DNA from 2 places in the Paenibacillus sp. YYML68 genome. Region 1 is predicted to be linked to the other one. Evidence: a T-box and tRNA genes for the amino acid it is inferred to sense, from the RefSeq annotation. Region 1 holds a T-box; the other holds one or more tRNA genes.
The links. The T-box of region 1 lies ahead of PAE68_RS17475 (valine--tRNA ligase). A T-box ahead of a tRNA ligase gene usually reads a tRNA of that ligase, here a tRNA-Val.
Positions count from the first base shown of each region.

Region 2: it has a tRNA-Val gene. The T-box ahead of PAE68_RS17475 (valine--tRNA ligase) is inferred to sense a tRNA for this amino acid. The anticodon was not compared.

Region 1 covers NZ_BQYI01000001.1:3,881,100-3,892,815, reverse strand. The annotation lists gene PAE68_RS17495 (phosphodiester glycosidase family protein) at 1-529, opposite strand, end outside; gene PAE68_RS17490 (hypothetical protein) at 734-892, shown strand; gene PAE68_RS17485 (RluA family pseudouridine synthase) at 889-1,782, shown strand; gene PAE68_RS17480 (LysM peptidoglycan-binding domain-containing protein) at 1,885-3,012, shown strand; T-box leader at 3,146-3,414, shown strand; gene PAE68_RS17475 (valine--tRNA ligase) at 3,556-6,228, shown strand; gene PAE68_RS17470 (bifunctional folylpolyglutamate synthase/dihydrofolate synthase) at 6,235-7,614, shown strand; gene murC (UDP-N-acetylmuramate--L-alanine ligase) at 7,622-9,007, shown strand; gene PAE68_RS17460 (bifunctional 4-hydroxy-2-oxoglutarate aldolase/2-dehydro-3-deoxy-phosphogluconate aldolase) at 9,091-9,726, opposite strand; gene PAE68_RS17455 (hypothetical protein) at 9,916-11,253, shown strand; gene PAE68_RS17450 (N-acetylmuramoyl-L-alanine amidase) at 11,346-11,716, opposite strand, start outside.
Region 2 covers NZ_BQYI01000001.1:3,150,977-3,162,692, reverse strand. The annotation lists gene PAE68_RS14455 (hypothetical protein) at 1-786, shown strand, start outside; gene PAE68_RS14450 (phosphatidylglycerophosphatase A family protein) at 957-1,511, shown strand; gene PAE68_RS14445 (hypothetical protein) at 1,654-1,818, shown strand; tRNA gene PAE68_RS14440 (tRNA-Met) at 1,889-1,965, shown strand; tRNA gene PAE68_RS14435 (tRNA-Ile) at 1,980-2,053, shown strand; gene PAE68_RS14430 (hypothetical protein) at 2,117-2,293, opposite strand; gene PAE68_RS14425 (alpha/beta-type small acid-soluble spore protein) at 2,443-2,676, opposite strand; tRNA gene PAE68_RS14420 (tRNA-Leu) at 2,829-2,914, shown strand; gene PAE68_RS14415 (spore germination protein) at 3,048-3,266, shown strand; gene PAE68_RS14410 (Hsp20/alpha crystallin family protein) at 3,378-3,851, opposite strand; gene PAE68_RS14405 (spore germination protein) at 3,989-4,210, shown strand; gene PAE68_RS14400 (spore germination protein GerPB) at 4,228-4,455, shown strand; gene gerPC (spore germination protein GerPC) at 4,471-5,094, shown strand; gene PAE68_RS14390 (spore gernimation protein GerPD) at 5,069-5,257, shown strand; gene PAE68_RS14385 (spore germination protein GerPE) at 5,258-5,656, shown strand; gene PAE68_RS14380 (VOC family protein) at 5,860-6,252, shown strand; gene PAE68_RS14375 (uracil-DNA glycosylase) at 6,264-6,461, shown strand; gene PAE68_RS14370 (hypothetical protein) at 6,484-6,687, shown strand; gene PAE68_RS14365 (hypothetical protein) at 7,009-7,227, shown strand; gene sda (sporulation histidine kinase inhibitor Sda) at 7,321-7,482, opposite strand; gene PAE68_RS14355 (hypothetical protein) at 7,726-7,959, shown strand; gene PAE68_RS14350 (hypothetical protein) at 8,017-8,196, opposite strand; gene PAE68_RS14345 (DUF2243 domain-containing protein) at 8,409-8,795, shown strand; gene PAE68_RS14340 (hypothetical protein) at 8,856-9,044, opposite strand; cyclic di-GMP riboswitch class II at 9,091-9,175, opposite strand; gene PAE68_RS14335 (hypothetical protein) at 9,406-9,642, shown strand; tRNA gene PAE68_RS14330 (tRNA-Val) at 9,846-9,918, opposite strand; gene PAE68_RS14325 (hypothetical protein) at 10,116-11,051, shown strand; gene PAE68_RS14320 (PilZ domain-containing protein) at 11,034-11,495, opposite strand; gene PAE68_RS14315 (hypothetical protein) at 11,620-11,716, opposite strand, start outside.

The DNA.
Region 1 (11,716 bases):
ACCCGATTGCCGCGAAGCCGTTGCCGAGTCCCTCAGGGTCGTCGAAGGCGCCGCCGTTCACGCCGGCGACCGCTCCGGTGCGCGTCACCATGGAGCTGATCCGTTCACCCTCACCCGGCTTGTGAGGCGTCATAATTTTGATCGTGGTCGGGTCGTACACGTACATTTTTTTGCCCTTCCAGAACTGTCCGGAAATATCCTCGACCTTGATGAGCTCATCGATGGATCGCGCCTTTTCGCCGTTTTTGCGAATTTTGACCAGATTCAGGTCCTGCTTCTCCTTCGCCGCATCCTCGATGTCATTGTGCATCTTCTGCACCATCTGGTCGCGCCGCTCGGCGCCGACGAATATCCATGCCCAGCTGCGATGCTGCGTCGTAATGACCGTCTCGGCCATCCACATTCGCATATCTCCACCTGGAGGCGTTAAGTACAAAAAGCTCGATGTCATAAAGGTAAGCAGAGCGATCGCAAATAAAATCTTCTTCAGCCAGCCCCATTTTCGAACAGCTAGCAATTGGCCCTTCAATATTCTCCACTCCCAAGCAAATATTTGCTTTCTTTTATCGACAATTCTTCTCACATTCTATCATAATTACCACCTATTTAATAGATCACCCGAATTGTAAGTAAAGGTGTACCTGGCAGTGTAACCGCTTTGCGGAATGGATCTGCTTTGGTAAAATGTGAGGAACGTGTTCATTCACATATATCAAGGACAGGGGCGGCTTATGTGTTAAAAAAATATAGTTTTTATGGAATTCCGTTCGAGCTGTATGTCGTATTCGGCTTGTTCGCAGCCGCACTTGTCATGCTGGTCGCGTATCAATGGCTGAAGGTGCGCCAAGAGAGCAAGCACGCCGGCGGGCGTCTGGAGGAGGAAGCTCGATGATGCATTGGCGGCGCAAGGGCGAATGGCTTGAGCTTGAGGTGGCAGATACGCTGGAATCAGTTGAACAAGCGGCGAAGCAAGCCGCAGCAATCATCGGGGAGAAGTGGAGCCGCACGCTTCTGCGGCAGGAGGGGCTGCAGTGGAAGGGCAGGAGGCTTCTGTTGAAGCTGTTTCCTGATGAGCCAGCGGACACGGTCTGCGAGCTCGACGCAGAGGCTGGAGGACGCGGCGATGTCGCGATCCTGTATGAGGACGACTTCGCGCTCGTGGTGAGCAAGCCTGCGGGTATGAAGGTGCATCCGACGGAGGCGGGTGAACGGGGTACACTGCTGCAGGCGGTCGATTACTTGCTGGCATCGGATGGACAGCGTGTGAGAGCGCGGCACATTCATCGGCTTGACGAGGATACGACAGGCCCGGTGTTGTTCGCTAAGCACGCCTGGGTGCAGACGGTGCTGGACGCTGCGATGCGGGAGAAGGCGATCGGCCGTACGTACATAGCGGTCGTGCAAGGCAGACTGGCTAAGGCAGCGGGACGCATCGATGCGCCGATCGGGCGGGATCGTCACCATCCGACGAGGCGCCGCGTGTCGCCGCGGGGGGAGCATGCGGTCACACGGTTCGAACGGCTAGAGACGTACCGAGACGCTTCGCTCGTCCGACTGCGGCTGGAGACGGGGCGGACGCATCAGATTCGGGTGCATCTGAGCGATGCCGGACACCCGCTGTACGGCGACCTATTATATGGAGGGAAGCCGGATGCCATCGGGCGTCAGGCGCTGCACGGCGAACATCTTGCGTTCCCGCATCCACTTACGAGCGAGCTTATCGAGGTAGAGGCGCCGTGGCCGGACGATTTCCACGCGCTGCTGCAACGGTTGAAAAAATAGTAGTCATGCTCCTCTCGGCAGTGCCATATAAATGAGATAGACGACGGCACTAGTATTTCTTTTCGCGAGAAAAGGTAGAAATACGAAAGGGAGGATTACACATTGGCTACAGAACAAAACGGACTGCGATTCGATATTTATGAGCGTGTTCATCTTCATGAGGGAGTGCTCGGCATCCAGGCGCTGGAGGGCGTGGAGCTGGTTCCTCATATTCAGGTCATCTCGCAAGGGGAACAAGCTGTACTGCGGGGCAACCTACTTCTGAGCGGAACGTATACGGATGAGCAGCAGCAGGAGGGACAGACGCTGGAGCATCTGATTCCGGTTGAAATTACGTTGCCGATGAGCCGCGTAGCGCGCGTTGAGGACATCTCCGTTGAAATCGACAACTTCGATGTCGATCTGCTGACGTCCCGCAGCTTGAACATCACCGGTGTGCTCTCGCTGAACGGTCTGGAGCTGCCAGCTAACGATGAGCAGAGCTGGGAGCCGGACAGCCGCCGTCAGGACAGCGCGACACCGCTGGAGACGCAGCCGCAGCGCTCGGAGAGCGCCAGCGATGCAGCGCCAGCTCGCTCCGATTGGCAGCAATGGGCACAGCAGTCTGAGCAAGCGCAGCCTGCGATGCGTTCAGCCGCTAGCGAGGAGGAAGCTCCTCAGGATGCGACTGCTGCCAGCAGCGATGCCGAGCGCGTCGAGCCGGTAAGCGCCGCAGAGCCGCAAGCGGCACCAGCAGCACCAGCTGCACTTGAGGCTGTCGAGCAAGCATCTGAGGCAGCGATGAACGCGGAGGCGTCTGCTGTGCCTGTTCCGGTGCAAGCGGAGCAGCCGATCGCAGCAGTCGAGGAGAAGAAGGAGCTCAAGGTCGCATTCGGCGCGAAGAAGCCTGCCGTGGACGCAGCACCAGCTGCCAAGGCACCAGGCGGCATCGCCTCGCTCATGAGCTTCAGCGGTGCGAAGTCGCAAGGAGATCAGCCTGCCGCGCAGCAGCAAGCTGTAGCCGCACCTGCGACGACAGCCGCAGAGCGTGTGGAGTGGAAGAGCATGCTGCTTAGCACAAGCGACGAGCAGCAGCAATTCCGCAAGCTGCGTATGGTTATCGTGCAGAAGGACGACACGCTGGAGTCAATCGCGAAGAAATACAACGTGAACGCGAGAGAAATCGTGCTCTACAACCGTCTTGGCGATAATGACATTGCAGTCGGTCAAATCGTTCGTATTCCGAGATAAGACTTCATACTTGTGCACGAGCACCCGGACGGCCTCTGAGGCTTTCCGGGTTATTCGTATTCGCGCGAAGTCGAGTGCTCGACATGTTGACTCTGACGCCTCGATTGTTTATGATAATACGCATGAAGATGCTGTAATAACGTGGAAAGGGAATAGTAGGCAGCGAGCCCTTCAGAGAGCGGAGCCGGCACCAGCTGAGAGGTTCTGCAGGATGTACCTGTCGAAGTCGCCCCGGAGTTGCCGAATTGAAGCGATGCTTAGATTCGGCCGGTCACAGCCGTTATCTGTTCGAGCGCCGCAATGGATGCGCCTAGCCTGCTTGTTGTCACATGGACAGGTCTAAGGCGGCATAGACTGCGGAATAAAGGTGGTACCACGGATGCGAAAGCCTTCGTCCTTTACGGGCGGCGGGCTTTTTTTGTTCAACATACGAATAGTTAATGGTATTAATCAAACACCTGCAGTACGGTCCGAGCTGCTTCGGAGCCTGCTACGCAGGTGCAGGTCTAGTGTATGACAACTTGTGACAAGGAGAGAAGATGCATGGAACAGAACAAGCAAGCGGCGCCGGAGACGGCAATGCCGACGACGTACGACCCGAAGGTAAGCGAGAAGAAATGGTACGATTATTGGCTCGAGGGCCAATATTTCAAGGCAGGACAGCGTCCGGAGGCGAAGCCGTACAGCATCGTCATCCCGCCGCCGAACGTGACCGGGATGCTCCATATCGGGCATGCGCTCGATTGCACGCTGCAGGACATTATGATCCGCGCGAAGCGGATGCAGGGCTATGACGCACTCTGGATGCCGGGCACCGACCACGCGGGCATCGCGACGCAGACGAAGGTGGAGCAGAAGCTGCGTGAGGAAGGCGTGACGCGCTACGACCTCGGACGCGAGAAGTTTCTCGAGAAGGTGTGGGAGTGGAAGGAGCTGTACGCGAACACGATTCACGAGCAGTGGGCGAAGATGGGCTTCTCCCTCGACTATTCGCGGGAGCGCTTCACCCTCGATGAGGGGCTGTCGAAGGCGGTTCGCGAGGTGTTCGTTCGTCTGTATGAGAAGGGACTTATTTATCGCGGCAAATATATTATTAACTGGGACCCGGCCGCCCGCACGGCGCTGTCGGATATTGAGGTCGAATATAAAGAGGTTCAAGGCGCGCTGTATCATCTGAAGTATACGGTGAAGGACAGCAGCGAATCGATCATCGTGGCGACGACCCGTCCGGAGACGATGCTGGGCGATACAGCGGTAGCTGTCCATCCGGAGGATGAGCGCTATAAGCATCTGATCGGCAAGACGCTCGTGCTCCCGATTGTCGAACGCGAAATTCCGATCATCGGCGACGAGTACGTGGAGAAGGAGTTCGGGAGCGGTGCGGTGAAGATTACGCCAGCGCACGATCCGAACGACTTCGAGGTCGGCAATCGCCACAGTTTGCCTCAGGTGCTCGTCATGGACGAATCGGGCAAGATGAATGCGAATGCAGGCAAATATCAAGGACTCGACCGCTTCGAGTGCCGCAAGCAGATTGTCGCAGACATGTTGGAGCTCGGCGTTCTTGTGAAGATCGAGGAGCATACGCACCAGGTCGGCCATAGCGAGCGCAGCGGTGCGGTGATCGAGCCGTATTTGTCGACGCAATGGTTCGTGAAGATGAAGCCGCTCGCCGACCGCGCTGTCGATGCGCAGAAGTCAGGCGAAGGCGTTAACTTCGTACCGGATCGCTTCGAGAAAATATATTTGCACTGGATCGAGAATGTGCGCGACTGGTGCATCTCCCGCCAGCTGTGGTGGGGACACCGTATTCCGGCTTGGTATTGTCAGGATTGCAACGAGATGGTCGTCGCTCGCGAGGAGACGTCTGTATGTCCATCCTGCGGCGGCACCCATATGAAGCAGGACGAGGACGTGCTCGACACATGGTTCAGCTCGGCGCTGTGGCCGTTCTCGACGATGGGCTGGCCGGATGAGGAAGCGGCTGACTTCAAGCGCTTTTTCCCGAACAGCCTGCTCGTAACCGGCTATGACATCATCTATTTCTGGGTAGCGCGCATGGTGTTCAGCTCCCTAGAGTTTACAGACCGCATTCCGTTCCAGGACGTGCTGGTGCACGGTCTTGTCCGCGACGCGGAGGGACGGAAGATGTCGAAGTCGCTCGGCAACGGGGTTGATCCGATCGAGGTCATCGAGAAGTATGGCGCGGATGCGATGCGCTTCATGCTATCGACCTCTTCGACGCCAGGTCAGGACCTTCGCTTCCGTTGGGAGAAGGTTGAGCAGGCGCGTAATTTTGCCAATAAAATATGGAACGCATCCCGCTTCGCCCTCATGAATCTGGGAGACTTCGCGGTGAGCGATATTGACCTTAGCGGCAAGCTCGGTACGGCGGACCGTTGGATTCTGCACCGCTTGAACGAGACGGTTCGCGATGTAACGCGCCTGATCGATGTCTATGAGTTCGGTGAAACGGGAAGACTGCTCTACAACTTCATCTGGGACGATCTGTGCGATTGGTACATCGAGTTCAGCAAGCTGTCGCTGTACGGCACAGACGAAGAGGCGAAGAAGACGACGAAGTCGGTGCTTGCTTACGTGCTTGACCAGACGCAGCGGCTGCTTCATCCGTTCATGCCATTCATCAGCGAGGAGATCTGGCAGCATCTGCCGCATGAGGGCGAGTCGATTACACTCGCAGCTTGGCCGGTGGTCGACTCTGCGTTCGAAGCGCCGGAGGCGGTCAAGGAGATGGAGCTGCTCATGGACGTCATTCGCTCGGTCCGCAACATTCGCGCGGAGGTGAACGTGCCGATGAGCAAGAAGATCGAGCTGCAGCTGAAGCCGACGAGCGCGGAGACGCTCGACATTTTGCAGCGCAATCAAGAGTATGTGCGTCGCTTCTGCAACACGTCGGAGCTCGTGATCGACAGCGCGATCAGCGCGCCGGATAAGGCGATGACGGGAATTGTCACCGGAGCGGAGCTATTCTTGCCGCTGGCGGGCTTAATCGACATTGCCCAGGAAATATCGCGCCTCGAGAAGGAGCTGCAGACGCTTCATGGCGAAGTGGAGCGAATCGAGCGCAAGCTGTCGAACGAAGGCTTCGTAGCGAAGGCGCCTGCGAAGGTAATCGAAGAAGAGAAGGCGAAGCTGGCTGATTATGCTGATAAGCGAGATAAAGTTATCGCTCGAATCGGCGAGCTGAAGGGGTGAGCATAGATGAGCGGTGAGGTGAGTATGCCGGGCGCGGCCCCTTTTGCGACTGCGCGTGAGGCGATAGATTGGATCGTCCGGTTCATGCCGGTGACGGGTATTAAGCTTGGACTTGAGCGGATGGAGCTGCTGATGGAGCGACTTGACAATCCGCACCGGAGACTGAAGTTCATTCATGTCGCAGGTACGAACGGCAAGGGCTCTGTATGCGCCTACTTGTCCGAGACGATTCGACAGTGTGGCTATGAGGTGGGGACGTTCACGTCCCCTTATATCGAGACGTACACGGAGCGCATTCGAATGAACGGCGTGAACATCTCCGAGGAGGATTTACTTCATGTCGTTAATAAAATAAAGCCGATCGTCGACGAGGTGTCCGAGCTGCACGGGCAGCCGACGATGTTCGAGATCTCGACGGTCATGGCGATTGAATATTTCGCTCGAGTCGCTTATCCGGACTTCGTCGTCTGGGAGACTGGTCTTGGCGGCACGCTGGACGCGACCACTATTGTGACGCCGATCGTCTCGATCATTACGAACATCGGACACGATCATATGGACCTGCTGGGCGAGTCGATCGCAGAGATCGCGGCTCATAAAGCGGGTATTATCAAGGCTGGCGTCCCAGTCGTGACAGCGGTGACCGATCCCGAGGCGCTTGCGGTCATCGAAGCGGCGGCACAGCGGAAGCAGAGCAAGCTGTATAAGCTCGGGGCGGAGTACCGCGTGGAGCTTGTCTCAGCGCGGGAGGACGAGCAAGCGTTCCACTTCGACGGCTTGTTCCGTCGTATCGATGACGTTACGATTCGGATGAACGGCGAGCATCAGGTGCATAATGCAGCGGCGGCGATTATGGCTATTGAGGTGCTCAGACAGTACTACGCGCTCATCGTTGACGACGAAGCGCTGTACAAGGGGATGAGGGAGACGAGCTGGCCGGGTCGTATGGAGCTGGTGTCGAGAGAGCCTCGCTTGCTGCTGGACGGTGCTCACAATCCGGAGGGCGCTGCTGCGCTTGCGGCTACACTGAAGAGCACGTACACGTATAATAAGCTTCATTTTATGATGGGGATGGTCACAAATAAGAATCATTCGGGCTATCTGAGGCATATACTGCCAATAGTGGATACGCTTATCGTGACCGAGCCGGATTGGCTGAAGAAGGCTGCTGCGTCTGCTCTTGCCGATATGGCGAAGGAGCTGGCGCACGAGCTCGGCCGCGGGCAAGTGGAAATTATTATCGAACCGGACTGGAAGGCAGCGCTGGAGCGCTTAACGTCGCTGACGGCGCAGGACGATTTGGCCGTCGTATCCGGAAGTCTTTATGTCATCGGGGATGTACGCTCCTGGGTCAAGCATCAATCCGATTCTGAAAAAGGCTGGTGAAACGAGCGTGAATACTTCGGAGCACATCCATTTTATCGGTATCGGCGGTTACGGCATGAGCGCCATCGCCAAGGTGATGCTTGAAATGGGCTATAACGTATCGGGTTCTGACCTCGCGCAGGCCGAGCTGACCGAAAAGCTGGCGGCGAAGGGCGCGCGTGTGTTCATAGGACACGAGGCGAGCAACGTATCAGGCGCCGACGTCGTCGTCTATTCTACGGCATTGTCCAAGGACAACGTGGAGATGGTGGCAGCGGAGGAGCTGAACATACCGATTCTGCATCGGTCCCAAATGCTGGCGAAATTAATGAACGCGAAGAAGGGCATTGCGGTAGCCGGCGCGCACGGCAAGACGACGACGTCCTCGATGATCGCGCTTGTGCTGGAGCATTGCGGACAGGACCCGACGTTCATTATCGGCGGCGAGCTGCTCAACGTCGGCAGCAATGCGAAGGCAGGCAAGGGCGCCTATGTCGTCGCCGAGGCCGATGAGAGCGATGGCTCGTTCCTGCAGTATAATCCGCTCATTGCGCTCGTGAACAACGTGGAAGCGGATCACCTTGAGAATTATGATGGCAGCTTCGATAACTTGAAGAAGGCGTACGCCCAGTTCCTGAGCCAGGTGAAGCCGGAGGGGAAGGCGGTCATCTGCAAGGACGATGCGTACTTGCGCGAGATGATGCCGTCGATTCAGAGCGAGGTCATTACGTACGGAATCGATACGGAAGCGGATGTGATGGCGCGCAGCATCGTGCTGGGCGACCGCAAGGTGTCGTTCGAGGTCGTTCGGGACGGGCAAACGCTCGGCACGATGCGACTGTCCGTACCAGGACGTCATAACGTGTACAATGCGATGGCTACGCTGATTACGTGTATGGAGGCAGGCCTGACGTTCGAGCAGGTAGCTGAGGCGATCACGGAGTTCCGCGGCGCGAAGCGGCGCTTCCAGGTGCTCGGTGAGGTCGATGACATGCTCGTCATAGACGATTATGCGCACCATCCGACCGAGATCGAAGCGACGATTCAGGCGGCGAGGGCGACGGGCAAGCGCATTATTGCCGTCTTCCAGCCGCAGCGGTACACGCGTACGTTCTTCTTGTTCGAGCAGTTCAGCCGCGCGTTCCCGGATGCGGACGAGGTAATCATTACCGACATCTACTCGCCTGCGGGAGAGAAGCAGATCGAGGGCATTACGTCCGCCAAGCTGGTCGAGCTGATCAAGCAGAACAGCAACCCGAATGTGAAGTATGTGCCGACGAAGGAAGAAGTGCAGGCCTACCTGCTAGACACGATCCGCTCAGGCGACCTGGTCATTACGATGGGCGCAGGAGACATCTGGAAGGCGGCCTACGGGCTTGCACAGGCGCTGGAAGCGCGAGCGGGGCAGAAGTAGCTTTGTTTCTCAGCGAATGCAGAATGTAAAAAGGCTGATTATGTTCCGAGATGGAACGTAGTCAGCCTTTTGTACGTAGATGGCTACGCCTTAATGCGAGCGGACAGACGCGATGCCTTGTCCCGCACCCAGTCGTAGTTGCCGGCGCTGATCTCCTTCAGATTGACGAGGGAGCCGCCGATGCCGACGCCGTAGCAGCCAAGCTTCACGAACTCGGCAATGTTGTCCTCGGTTACACCGCCTACCGCAATCATCGGAATGCTGCTCAGCGGTCCCATCAGCTCCTTCAGGAATGGCAGCCCGAGGCTTGCACTTGGGAACACCTTGACCGCAGTCGCTCCGGCCCTCCAAGCCTTCACGATCTCTGTCGGTGTCATCGCCCCCGGATAGATCGGGACGTTCTGCTCTGCCGCGAAGCGAATCACATCTTCATCCATGTTCGGCGTGACGAGATACGAAGCCCCTGCGGATAGCGCATTGCGCGCATCGTCCAGATCGAGCACCGTGCCTGCTCCGATATACATCCGGTCACCAAGCGCAGCCTGCAGCTCGGTAATCATCTCAAGTGCGCCCGGTGTATTCAAGGTCACCTCCATGACTGGAATGCCGCCCTCCAATAGCGCTTCGGCCAAGCCTCGAATGTGCAGCTTCTCAACACCGCGTACGATCGCGATAATTTTCGTTTGCTCAACTAATCTTAAGCCTTCTTCCCGTTTCATAGGAACACCGCCTGTTCGATAATTTGCTGCTGATGGTTGTGCAGCCGGACACTATGTACGTTTCCATTATACATGTGGCGTTTGGAAGAAGGTAGTGCTCAGCCTTAATTATGTACGAATCGAGTTCTAATTGCAGATCGACTCTCATAGTCTAGTAACACAATATAGGGACAAGGGAGAGTTGAAGCAATGAACAAAGCTGATAAGTCGAAAATGACGTTTCGCTTCTCGTCGGGACAAGGGCAGGAGGTTCGTGATCACAAGTCTAATGTGATTCCTCTGCGTCCAGATGAATATCGCCTGTATGAGGATTCATCCATAGAAGCCGCTCCAAGCTCGGCAGACCAGCGTACAGAAGTAGAAGCAGAAGCTTCGGAGTTTACACCGCCAGCACAGAAGGGGACGGTCATTAAGCCGCTTAACGACTTCCATACAGACTTCGGCGGGTGGCAGAGCTCGTTCGACCTAGAGGTGGAGCGGGTGGAGCAAGCGATTCGCTCGACGGGCGGAGCAGACGTTAACCCGGAGACCGGTCTATATCAGAGGGAGACGCGAACTGGACGCGGCGGCTATGGGTATAGCGAGCGTGAGGTCATCGTAGATGAACAGCTGCATTATTCAAGACCGCCGGGCGGAGGATCGTTTTTGAAAATAACAGCGTCTGTTGCGGGGGCAGTCGTGACGGGCGTCGCCTTCGGCTTCCTCGTGCTGTCGATGTTCGCCGGCGGTGAAGAGGGCGATCCGCTGAAGCCTGCCATTCAGACAGGCTCAACGGCGCAGCAGGGGAAGACGGCCGCAGGCAGCGATGCTGGCGCCGCTGCTCAAGGGAGTGCAGCCGAGGCGAAGGCAGGTCAGTCTGGCGCGGCTGTGTCGGGGCTTGAAGCAGGCGACGCTGTCGCCGTTAACTTGCCGATGCGCAGCTATACGTTCCTGCAGGGCGGCGTGTTCAGCACGGCGCAGAGCTCGGAGTCGGAGGCGGCTGCCTTCCGCAAGAAGGGACTGGCTGCTGTCAGCGAGGCCGGCGACAAGTATACACTGTTCGTCGGTATGGCATCGAGCCGCGATGAGGCGCTCGGGCTGTCGCAATTTTATGAGAACCAGAGTATTGATGTGATGCTGAAGCCGTATGAAATCCCTGCGGTGTCGAGCATTCGCTGGAGCGGCAAGCAGCCGGAGCAGTTCGTCAGCTACATGGATCAGGGCAGCAAGCTCGTGCAGCAGATCGCAGCTCAGACTGTCGTGCACGCGGCAGAGACGGAAGCAACTCCGATCGACGAGAAGGCGCTCCAGACGATTAAGTCGACGCATCAAGCTTGGGCGAAGTCTGCCTCTACCGTCGGCGAAGGTCTCGGAGAGGCTGGCAAGACAGCATTGCCGAAGATGAACAGCGCGCTGAATACAGCAGTCGTATCGCTAGAGGAATACCGGAAGAACCCGTCGTCATCCTTGATCTGGCAAGCTCAGACGGCGTTAATGCAATATCTGGTGGCGGAGAAGGAGCTGCTGAAGACGGTTACGGTGTCCTAAGCTTACGTTTCCATCTTATCGTTACTTGCTCATACGGTAAAAGGGGTGTCTCGCAGCCGATTTTCAGTCTACGGGACACCCCATTTCATTCGTTACGGCTTGCTCGGATGAAGATGCCGATCCATCAGGACAGCTGCTTCCGCACGCGTTAGCTTACGGTCAAGAGCGAACGTCTGATCAGTGATGCCTTGAACAAGGCCGCTGCTCACTAGCGCTGAGACCGCATCGAAGGCCCAATGCTCCCTAGGTACATCGCTGAATGAAGCGAATGTCAGCTCCGTCGTAGGCGGCTTCACGAGACGGTTGAGCATAACGGCTGCCTCTGCACGGCTTACGACCGCATCCGGTCGGAGTGTACCATCCTCGTAGCCGCTCAGAAGGCCGCTCTTGACGGCCAGATCAAGCTGTGCGTATGCCCAGTGTGCCGACAACACGTCCTTGAAATCGGACGCGTTCTTCGGCG
Region 2 (11,716 bases), 730 kb from region 1:
CCGGCCCTGAAGCTCGGCTCGGTCATTCCATTCGATCCGAACAGCAAGCTCATTCACCCGAACATGGCCGTATCTGTTGTCGAATTCGCGATGAGCGACGATACGGAAGCGGGGAACAAGGCGTTGACGGCGAAGTTCAAGCTGACGAACCAGTCGGATCGTCCGATCGCAGTGCCGATGTTCCTCGCCGATCTGGTCAGCGCCGACGGCTATCAGTATGAGGGAAGTCGTCAACAGGTGACTACACCTTACGTGTCGCCGGGCTCGTCGCTAACGGTGAATTACTTCTTCGCCCTGCCAGCGTCCGAATCTGGTAAGGGGCTTGCGCTCAAGGTGCAGGATGTGAAGACGGCTGCGCCATATAAATCCACCATTGCGGCATTCGCCACAGAGCTGCAGCCTGCAGACGAGAAGGAAGCGTTCAGCCTGTATCCGTTCGACGTCGATGTGAAGCATTGGCACATCTCTGCAGATATGGGGCCGACAACGAACTATCGTTATATGTTCCGCCTGAAGCTTGATCTGGATATTGAACGCGATCCGTTCGTGCAGCTAGACTCTAGCTTCTCAACACTCCTGTTCGAGCTGTACGATTCCGAAGGTCGTCTCGTTGGGACAGCGAATGGCAGCATGTTCGGTGTGAACCGTCTTGCTTCCGCGGAGAATACGATCTCCTTCAACGCTGCGACAGAGTCGTTCAATCACCCGATGATGGTACGTGTCTATGAGACGTACCAGACTCCATCAGGTCTTGCGAAGCGTCTGTTGACCGAGCTGAAGCAATAGGGTAACTAGGCTTGGAATAAGCCAACGCAACTTGCAGAACCGCAAGCCGGCCCGTTAGCGGGTCGGCTTGCTCTGATTAGTAGCGGATCCAAGCACTCCGAAAAAGCATCGTACAAGCGATTGCGATTCGTGCTATAATAAGCACATCATCAGGCGAAGGGGCGATTACGATGAAACGACAAGTCCACAGCAACGAGGTCAAAGCCGCGGTATACGCGAAGCTCGAGGAACGCGGCGTCACGATTGAGGACATTGCCCTGATCGTCCGTGACATGCAACTGCCGTATAATCCGCAGCTTACTCTTGAGTGGTGCGTGGAATCCGTTCATAAGGTGCTGAACAAGCGGGAGCTGCAGCATGCGATCTTAATCGGTATTGAGCTAGACGTGCTAGCGGAGAAGGGGCTGCTCACAGAGCCCTTGCAATCGATCGTTGCAGACGATGAAGGTTTATTCGGCTGTGACGAGACGTTGGCGCTTGGCTCTGTATTCGGATATGGCAGCATTGCTGTGACGACATTCGGGCACTTGGATAAGCAGAAGATTGGTATTATTAAGCAGCTGGATACGAAAGCCGGCAACGGCGTTCATACGTTCTTGGACGATCTGGTCGCTGCGATCGCCTCCTCAGCGTCGAGCCGCATTGCTCACCATCAGCGCGATGAGCTTGAGCGTCAGCTCGCTTACGAAGACGAGAGAGGTCAGCGCGAGGAGAATGCGGGCTAAGCCCGTCATTGTTCTCGTCTCACACGATTCCCAACATGTACCAACATTCGGAGGTCTCCTTAGCTATAAGGAGGCCTCTTTTTGGTTACACTAGCGTATAGAACTTCATCATCAATGAATTCATGACGACGGAGTGAACGCGATGAGATGGGTATATTGGGTGAAGCTGTACGAGAGCAAGTTCCAGGCAGGGTGCTTGGCTAAGCGCATGGAAGAGGACTGGTGGATTTACGGCTACGAATGTCCTTCAGAGGTCGAAGTGTATCGTTCCAAAAAAGGCCGCTTCGGCGTCCGCTATACGGTTTGAATTTTCAGCTTGACTTTTAGGTTGTATATGTAGTATGATTCTTTTTGTCGCTGTTAAGTAGACTTGATGACGCGGGGTGGAGCAGCCCGGTAGCTCGTCGGGCTCATAACCCGAAGGCCGCAGGTTCAAATCCTGCCCCCGCAACCAAAACCTTCTAAAGAGGGCCCTTAGCTCAGTTGGTTAGAGCGGTCGGCTCATAACCGATTGGTCGGGGGTTCGAGTCCCTCAGGGCCCATATATGCTCGTTTGTCAAAAAAGCCTTCGCATCTTCGCGAGGCTTTTTTGCTTATTGCTCAGTTTATCGCTGTTCCTCTGTATCGCTGTCATCGAACGTATGCTGGATGTTATCCATCATCGTTTCCACAAATTCGCTCAATGAATCCGTAGCCGCAATATCCGGATGATCAGGCGGCGTATTAATGCCCGCGATCGTGTTCGTTGTCTCATTATAGTAGCTATCTTTCTTCGTGCTCAACGTGCTCAACCCCTTTCTTAACGATATGCAGCGTTCTTGCTTAGGCTGAGCTTATAGCCGTTTTTTTATACGTTTATTTACACGGGGCTGAGGATAAAGCAACTCCCCGCTAGCCGAGGCAAGCGGGGATATTGGAGTCAAGCTCTAGCTTAATGATTGCTACCAAACTGACCAGAGAGCTGCTGCTCAGCGATTTGTACCAGTCTGCGCGTAATGTGTCCGCCGATCGCGCCGGTATCACGTGTTGCCATATAGCCGTAATAGCCATCCTGCGGCACCTGAATACCGAGCTCCTGAGCGACCTCATATTTCAATTGCTCTAATGCAGAAGCTGCTTGCTGAACCACCAGTTGATTGTTGGAACGACTTTGTCCTGTAGCCATGCCTGAATCCCTCCTGGAGTTTGTTGTTCATCGGCTTTGTGTCTGCCAATGTAGGGATATGTTGTCCGGTAACCACAATCTTTATACATTGATTTTTCAGACGAACACAGATATAATAATCAACGTTACGGATTAATCGTGACTTACAGCTTGCCGGAGTGGCGGAATAGGCAGACGCACAGGACTTAAAATCCTGCGGTGGGTGACCACCGTACCGGTTCGACCCCGGTCTTCGGCATCATCGAGCTTGAGCAAGGACAAGGCGTTAGGAGCAGCTGCTTCCTTCGCCTTTTTTTGTTACACATCGTGATGAACCTCTGCATCTCGACATATACTTTAGAGCATGTGACGGGAAGGGGAGTGACGTTCCGATGCCATCGATTATTTTGGCTCCGATCAAGATTACAGGCAATGGCGGAGAGCTCGTATTCGGGGATGTGCTGCAGATTACGCCGAAAAGCACGTCGAAAACCGCTTCAGGCTCAGGTGGAGGCAACACTGGAGATTTCAGCGCGACGTTCACCTTGTTCAGCTTCACCAATACGTTCGATCCCGATGTGGCGGACAGCAACAATACGGCTAACAACTAGAGGAGGCGGCTCTCATGGGCTGCCATACAGATGCTTGCCATGCAACACAATAAGCACATCTCCATGTCCGTGAGACTTGGAACGATGTGCTTATTTTTTTCGCATACTTGCCTAGTTAAATCTTATATCGATTTCGTAAAATGGATTTTCCGACGTCTGCTTACGCATATGCAGCTGCAGGATGCCGTTCTTATAGACCGCCTTGCACGTACCCGGCATGACCAGACTAGGCAGTCGCAGCGTTTGGGACCGATTGTCCGGCAAGCCATCCAGTCGCAGCACGCTCATGTTGACGAGTACTCGGATTTTACGCGCTTCGGCTTTGTCGGGTACGTGAATTTTCGCAATAACACTCTTATGGGTTTCGAATAGCTCCGTGTGATAGTGGTGCTTCAGCTGCTGAACCTCAGCCCTCGGCATCGACTTCTGCAGCACTTCTTTAATATAACCGTCGATCCATGATAAGTCTCCCGGATTCGCAGCTTGACTCGAGGCGAACGGCAGCTTGCCGCCAAAAAACTGCTCGAATTGCTTCCAGTTGACGTCGAAATAAGGGTTCGGATTCGATTGATTCGGTCCGCTCATAGTGATCAGCTCCTTACGTTCAAATATATGTGCAAGGCGCGGCGCTCATGAACGCTGGGTCGTGCTGTTTCGTGAAAACATATTTCGCAGCACGGCCTCATATACTGGTATAAATCCCAAGACAGGTAGGGGTGCATATGCCGGCTATCGTAGGCGCGATTAAGATCAACAGTGTAGGCTCCAGCTCCATCGTGCACATCGGGGATTCCGTGCAGGTCGCCCCGATCTCGGTTGCCAAAACGTTCGCAGGCGCAGGCTCCTTCAACACAGGCGATTACTTGCGTACCTACAATTATGTCAGCACGACGAACACCTACGACAACGATGTTGCAGATTCCAATATTGCATTGAACAATTAAGGCAGGTGCTGCGATCAATGTCTACATGGACGGTTCACCAGCATATCGTCATCCATCAGATGAAGATCGGAAGTATTAGCAACTCATCCGTTCTGCAGATTGGCACTGCGGGATCTGTACGGGCCTTATCTAATTTATACAACACCGGCGGCTTCACAGGACCCGCCCCTGAGCTTGGAACAGAGCAAGGTACGGAGGCCCCGAAGCCTTTTCCACTCGTTCAGCTCCCCATTACTGCCACATAAACGGAGGAACTCGCCATGCAGCCCGATCATTCGTCCTATTATCAGAAGCTTCATCGATACCTACAATGGCAAACGGAGCGCATCCGCAGTCTCGAGCTTCGGCTGGATGCGATGGCGCAGGAGCTGGAGGCTGTGAAGAAGCAGGAGCGCATCCGCATTGATAAGATTGAATATAACTTTGATCAGCTCAAGGTCGAGACGCTGGAAGGAACGCTTAACGTCGGCATCTCGCCCTCTGGCTTCGACTCGAGCGGTATCGAAGACCTGGCAGTGGGCGGTAAAGCGATCGTGACGAATACGGCTCGGTCCGAATCGTTCGAGCGCATCCAGCGCAACGTGAACACGTATCTGCTCCAAGAGATTCCGAAGGAGCTAGAGGAGCTTCAGAATGCGCATGGGGTCGAGCTAGGCAGTCAATTCCATGAGGTGCTCGTGACGGATATGCAGGGGCAGGTTGCGCCGCGCATCGAGCACTACATCGAGGAGATGACCGAATCACCGCAGGCTGTGCTTCGTCCGGAGCAGGAGGAAGCGATCACAGATAAGGTGAAGCGTGATATTCAAGCAGGTCTTCATCAATACTTGCTGAAGCAAAAACAGGAGGGCGATCCGCATGAGCATCCGGCTTCAGGTCATTAACCATACGCTGCAGGTAGGCTCGATCCGTACAGAAGGGGTGGCGAGTGCATCGCTGCTGCTTGTCGGAGATGCGCACACGATTTCGCTGTCTTCGGTATTCGATACGCCTCCTGAGAGCGTAATCATCGGCTCAGCAGCGCTGCAGCCCAAGATAGAGGAATAGATGGCTGATACGCTACCGATTCAGCACCGCACGAGTAGGGTGCAGAACTTGCACGTTAACGAGGTCGGCTTCTCCTCGACACTGTTTGTCGGGGATCTTGTTCGTTTCGATCCGAGAAGCTCGGCACTTGCCGTTCAGAGAGAAATTCCGAGGTACGACGGTCGGGAAGGGGAGCTTTCCCAGTACCCGATTTTTTCCGTTGACATTCCTGAACTGCTGCCTGCAGAGCAAGTGGAGTTGGTAATTCAGCATAGGGATTCGTCGATCATGTGCTCGACTGTCAAGGTGGACTCCATCTCCACGGCATCGATGGTTCAGATTGGCCGACTTGGCTCCGCGCGTGCGGTATCGAGGGTCAAAAACATTCGCGAAAAGCTGACAGGACTGCAGACACTGTAAGGTGGCTCACAGCTGTAAATTGAACGTATAAGCCTGTATGCAGGGAGCAGTGTCTCCTCGTATACGGGCTATTCGACTTGTGAACGTGAGCTGCGTTCATGGTCCTAGCTGTCTATTTGTTTAAGCGGACTCATGCTCGGGTGATATGATATACTACTAGCATAGCGACACTTATTGAATGTATAGAAGGGGAGAGAGGCGTCATGGCTGCAACGAAAATCGAGCATGTCGGCGTCATGGTTCGTAACATGGACACGTCGATTCAGTTTTATGAGGAGGTCGTAGGGATGCGGCTGTTGGGCCGCCTTGAGCATACGAATGGTGTGATTCAACTGGCGTTCCTTGGCTTCGGGGAGCAAGGCGAGTCGCAGCTTGAGCTCATTACAGGCTACAACGACAGCTTGCCCGCTGAGGGGAAGGTGCAACACCTTGCTTTTACCGTGGACGATATCGAGAAGGAGCATGCGCGGCTTCAGGGACTTGGACATGTGCGTCTGATCGATCAAGATATTACGACGCTGCCGAACGGAGCGCGATATGTTTTTTTTCACGGTCCAGACGGTGAGTGGATTGAGTTCTTCCAGCCGGCCATGTAGCGGAGCGTGCGATGAAGCGTAACGAACCGAACAACTCAACTACACCGCAAGCGAGAATTAATTGTGTGAAGTGCAAGCACTATTATGTGACCTGGGAGCCGAGCTACCCGAGGGGCTGCCGCGCCTACGGCTTCAAGACGCAGGCGCTGCCCTCACAGCTCGTTCTGCAATCGTCGGGCAAGCCCTGCTTGTCCTATGAGGAGAAATAATGCATGCTAGGAGGACGTCTTGATGCTGCTCACCAGATCGCAGAAGAAGCTGCTGCTAGAGGTGCTGCTTAAGGAACGTAGACGGTTATTTTCCCGACACAAGGGTGAACTGCTCAATAAGACGATTGACGATCTCGCTCAGATGGTGCGTAATGAGGAGATCAATGCGGTTGACAAGCAGGACAGCAGCAATGTCATTGACTGGAGCTCTCGCCGCAAGAAGTAATCGTCTCGTCTTCATCTGAATGGTTCGTTGGATGCGAGCAGAAGCCTGCAGGATAGCGCGCCTCTTGAATATAATGAAAGCCTGTCCTGAACATGATCGTGTCGGTAGCTTCGGCTGCTCCATGCAGCGTACGGCAATGAATGCAATAGTAAGTCAATTGAGATCCTCTCCTTCATACCGTGTTGGAACGGTTCGGTTAAGATCACAATATGTTGGGACGTTGGGAATTATGACAAGATGGTGTCGGATTATGATTCCATGATATGGATCAGGACTCATGGCCTGCTTGGCATATGAAGCGGGTGAGAGGAGGTAGGCATAATGGCGGAGCATCATCTGGAACAAGTATTGGATCGTCTCAGAGGCTCGTTAGAGGGGGAGGACGACTCACAGCATGCACAGCTGCTCCGAGCTGCGATTGAGGAGCTTGAGCGCCTCAGCACGGAAAATCGGAGGCTGAAGACCGCACTCTTAAGGGCAGCCACATCGTCGGGCAAGCCCACGATGTCAACGAAGCTAAGTGAGGCGCTCCGCGAGTAGACACCGTTCGTTCGCCCTAATAGCAAGGACCTCAAGCTCCGCTTGCATGTGGAGACTGAGGTCCTATTTTGCCTAGGGGTGCTGCATAACGGTTTAGCCTAAGGCTCTTGATCTTCTGTAGGTCCTTTCGTGAGGCAGACTAAGGCCTCTGCGCCTGATTTCGGCAAGCAGCAATTTGATGAAGGCGTGATCCAAGCCTTGGCGCAGAGCTGTGGCGTAAGTGTCCAGCAGCATTTGATCACTCAGCTTATCCATTGTCTCAGTCTCCTATCTGGATGAAAGCGCCGTGTTAGCAGCAACGTTATTCAATCTGTCTTGTATGGGATTATCATACATGCGAATTGTTTAATTCGTTCGTAGACAGATGTTAAATAAACGTTAGAAATGTAAACCTCGGCTCCATATTCGGCTCAGGATGGCTGGAAGGGGCGTATTCTTTTGTTTAAGACTTCAATTATTGAGGTAATAAGAGACAAGAGATTATTCGGGAGGGACAACATGAATCATTTTGCAGATTTTGAGGAAGCTTTCGAATACTTGAAGGCGATGCAGGCGAGCCGTGAGGCTAATGATGCTCATGTGACAGGGGAAAACGATCGAAGCGGCCAAGAAGGTGCTGTGGGCTCACAGGTAAAGAGGAATCGAACGGTGGGGCGAGCAGGGCGGACTTCCGGTGGTTGGTTGGGCGCCGAGGCAAACCATATGCAAAGCTTGGATGCGGGGAGCAGCTGATTCATGAACGCCGTCCCCGCGTGCTTCGTCCGTTAAGCTTCAACGTCTAGGCTCTTACTACTTCTGTACGACCCAGCGTCTTCCCCAGAAGGTGCGGTCCAGCACAGGCTGCTCGTAACGATCCTTCCATATCAGATCACCATAGATGCGCTTCGCTTTTTTGCCATCCTCGATACAAGTTGCGATTTCTCCGCTCTTCAGCTTTTGGTATAGCTCCCAAGTGTTCATGACGATCATCTGACATCGACTCCTTGTGTACATGTTCTACCTTTTTGTATATTGTATTATAGGATGTTTTTACAAAAAAAGGTGTCACAATTTACACTACGTTAACAATTTATTTCATGTGTTATTTTGTTGAATAGACGCGCTTGATGAGGAATGAGTAGGAATTCTGGTGAAAGAAGGGTTCTATTGATAGTCTGTTCATCTTTATGTATGATGATAGGATGAAAGAGGTGGTCCTGCTGAAGCGTTGGCTAGGGGTGTTTTTCGGCTTTTTACTTACGATACAATTCGGTCACTTGAGCTCTGCTCTTGCGGCTGGTCTGAAGGCGACGACGATGCAAGGACGAATTGGATCAGTGATGATCGGGGTTCTGATTTTGTTCGCGCTTATGATAGTTATACGTAAGCGCTGCAGTTCTTCCTTTTATCACGGCTTCGCGGTGTCGACTGGACTATTTTTAAGCTTTGACATTGTGGTGTTTCATTGGATCTTTCAGCTGCACCGTATTACGAACGGACCTGAGGCCAATGTAATGGAGCCGTTGTTCGTGGTGGCCGGAGCTGTTCTAATGGTGTATGCTTGGCGCAAGGAGAAACGTAGTGCTTGATCTATAGGGGTAGGGGCGAGATCGTCTTGCCGTTATTCTCATGCAGGAAACTGGTGAGCATTATATGAGCAACATTACCTGCTCCGGCTCACGCTCAATGGGGGGGAGCGCGGACTCGTCCAGCGGCTCGGTATTTGCTATTATGCTGACCGGTTCGGAGCAACTTTCCCGATGCTCCATCCATTGCAGCAATCTTTCAGAAGACAGACCCAGTTGCTCCATAATGGTTTCACACTCTAACGCTTTCATGAATTCACCTCCACGTATATTCTAGGACTAAATAAAAAACCACCTCTACAGAGATGGTCGGTTGCACTACTTGCTCCTTCAAACCCAAGTGCCCACTTTACAGGTTTGAGATCATAGCTCCCTATTATAATTATGTTAGCAATTTCGCATCGGGTTCATTTCCCTTGTTTTAGATGATACCAGTTTATAGTTGGAATAGGCAAGAGTTGTATCGCTAAAGAAATTTTTATCTTTGATGCGACCGCCAATATAGCGATATAGAAGGGTACTAGGAAAATATAGTACTTCACGGCTCGAAGCACACCTATATAATGAAGGAAGGGGCGAAGTCGGGGATGTAATCTAGGGCTGGGGGATGTATATGAACGTGCAGGAAAAGATGCAAGGCCTGCGCCGGTACGAGAGCGAATGCTATCGAATTTGTATGTATATGCTTCAGTGTGAGACGCTCGCTGTACAGGCTGCGAAGCAGGCGCTGGAACGGCTGTTGTATTGCGATGCGTTCTTCGTGTCGAATCAAGCTTCCAAGGTTATGCGCACGGAGGCGGTGAAGGCTTCACTCGCGGTGAAGCGGGGGAAGATGATGATGAAATTATAATATAAAAAATAGGCTGTTTTCATAGTAAAAACAGTCGAGGTCAGGCTGTTAGAGGCATTCGAGGTTCACTAAAGCCGAAAGTCAAGCTTCATGACTTTCGGCTTTGTTTTTTTACTTCTTAGTTTCTGGCCTTCGGAAAGTTTGGATCATGAGCAACGATCCACAAAAGCAAAAAACCCTTGATATACAAGGGTTTCTTAGTATGACCTGTAGTGGGCTCGAACCACTGACCCCCACCCTGTCAAGATGGTGCTCTCCCAGCTGAGCTAACAGGTCTCAATATTTTTTTAACATGTCCTGCTGGGGACGTTTTTTATAATAACAGGCGCGGCTGAAAGTGTCAAGCATTTATACAAACTTTTTTTCAGAACCAAGCTCGACGGGTTAGGAGGGGCAGTAGACGGTACTGTCGCCGCAGGAATCGGGTATGCTATAATGAACATCAAAACGGACATATATTGGAGGATGCGAGCATGAAGGACTTCCCTTGGGCAACCCCGCAGCCGGAAGGCGCAGGAGATCAGGCACTGCTGCAGGAAGGCTTGGATTGGGGGGAGCACGAATATGGCACTCACCGCTACCATGTCAGACGGCTGATTGAGGATACGCTAGCGGACCTTCCGATGCGGGATAAGGCGGCTGTGCTGGGCGCAGGCAATCACGGAGACGTAGATATACCGGGTATGGCCAAGGCGTTCCAGCAAGTTACAGTGCTCGATTCGGAGCCGAACATGCTGCAGGAATGGCTGGATGCTCAAGGGGGTGTCAGCTTGAGTCGGATCAAGTCATTATCTCGGATTGACTATACTTGTCTGGATCAAGCTTCGCTGTATGAGAAGCTGGACGAGCTGCTGATGACATCGGCGCCTGCTTCGGACATTGCTGCGTTGTTGCGGGATGCTAGCTTTCAGGTGAGAGGATTAGAAGTGCTGCCGCATCTGCACCGGACGTTCTCGTTCGTCATGTCATCGGGCGTGCATACTGCGTTGTTCTACCCGGATGTATTAATGCAGGTACAGCCTTATATCGACCGTTACAAGGAGTCTGAGGTGCGCCAGATGATGGAGGCGATCCAGTTCCTGCGCAACTCGCTGCTGGCGGATTACAATAAGCTGCTACTATCACTGGTGAGACCTGGCGGTAGAGTCGCGATGTGGACGGATATGATCGTACTGGACGAAGCTAGAAGCTGGATTGCAGATGAGCTGTACGAGAATCGGAGCAGCACGGACAGAACGACCTACTTGTTCGAGATGTTCGGGAAATATGGTCTGGAGGGGGCCGTCATCGGCCTGAAAGATTTATACGACAGACTGAAGCCCGATCAGCTGCTGTTTCGCTGCTGGATCGGGCATTCGGACTCGGGTAGAAGGTATGTGACGGTTGGGCTGTCAGGTCAAGCGCGTTAGGTTAGGGCTGAAGGCTGCCAGCTCTTCTTCTGTCAGGAAGCTACAGCCAGAGACGATAGGATTGCGACGAATGCGAAGCGCCAGCTGGTGCAGCATCCGGGTCAATACGTTCGTCTCGGAGTCTTGCCAGGAGAACTGGATACAGTACTCATAGTGCCCTGCTTCCGGTAAGATAGAACGGACAATAACTCCATAGGGCCTATGCTCGACATTCAAGATGGTGAAACGCAGCTCCGTTAATAAGTTTTCAGTCTCGGGGAGCGGAGCTGACGTGTAGAATCTTGCGCCGCCAGCGCTTAGATCGACCAGAGCAGCCTGATACCATTTCATCTCTGCCCCGACGTCCTCGGCGCCGATAATTTTAAGCTCGGCTCCGAGCGGCGATTGGAAGGTCAATCTGAAATAGTGACGTTTGTTGTTTGACTTGGAAGTTTTGGCTCTCATGGCTTACAATTCCTTTACACTAATCGTAATTGGTGGAGCATTACGGTTACCCGTGTCCATTTATTGTAACCGAGGAGGTCCTCGCTTGACAATGTATTCGTGGAGTCTGACGAAAAAAAACCGCTCAATAGAGCGGTAGCTCAATGCAGCGGTCGTTCGTTTTGTGATGCAGCACGGCACTATTTCCGATTAGCTCGATTCGTTCGATCGTCTCGCGACCT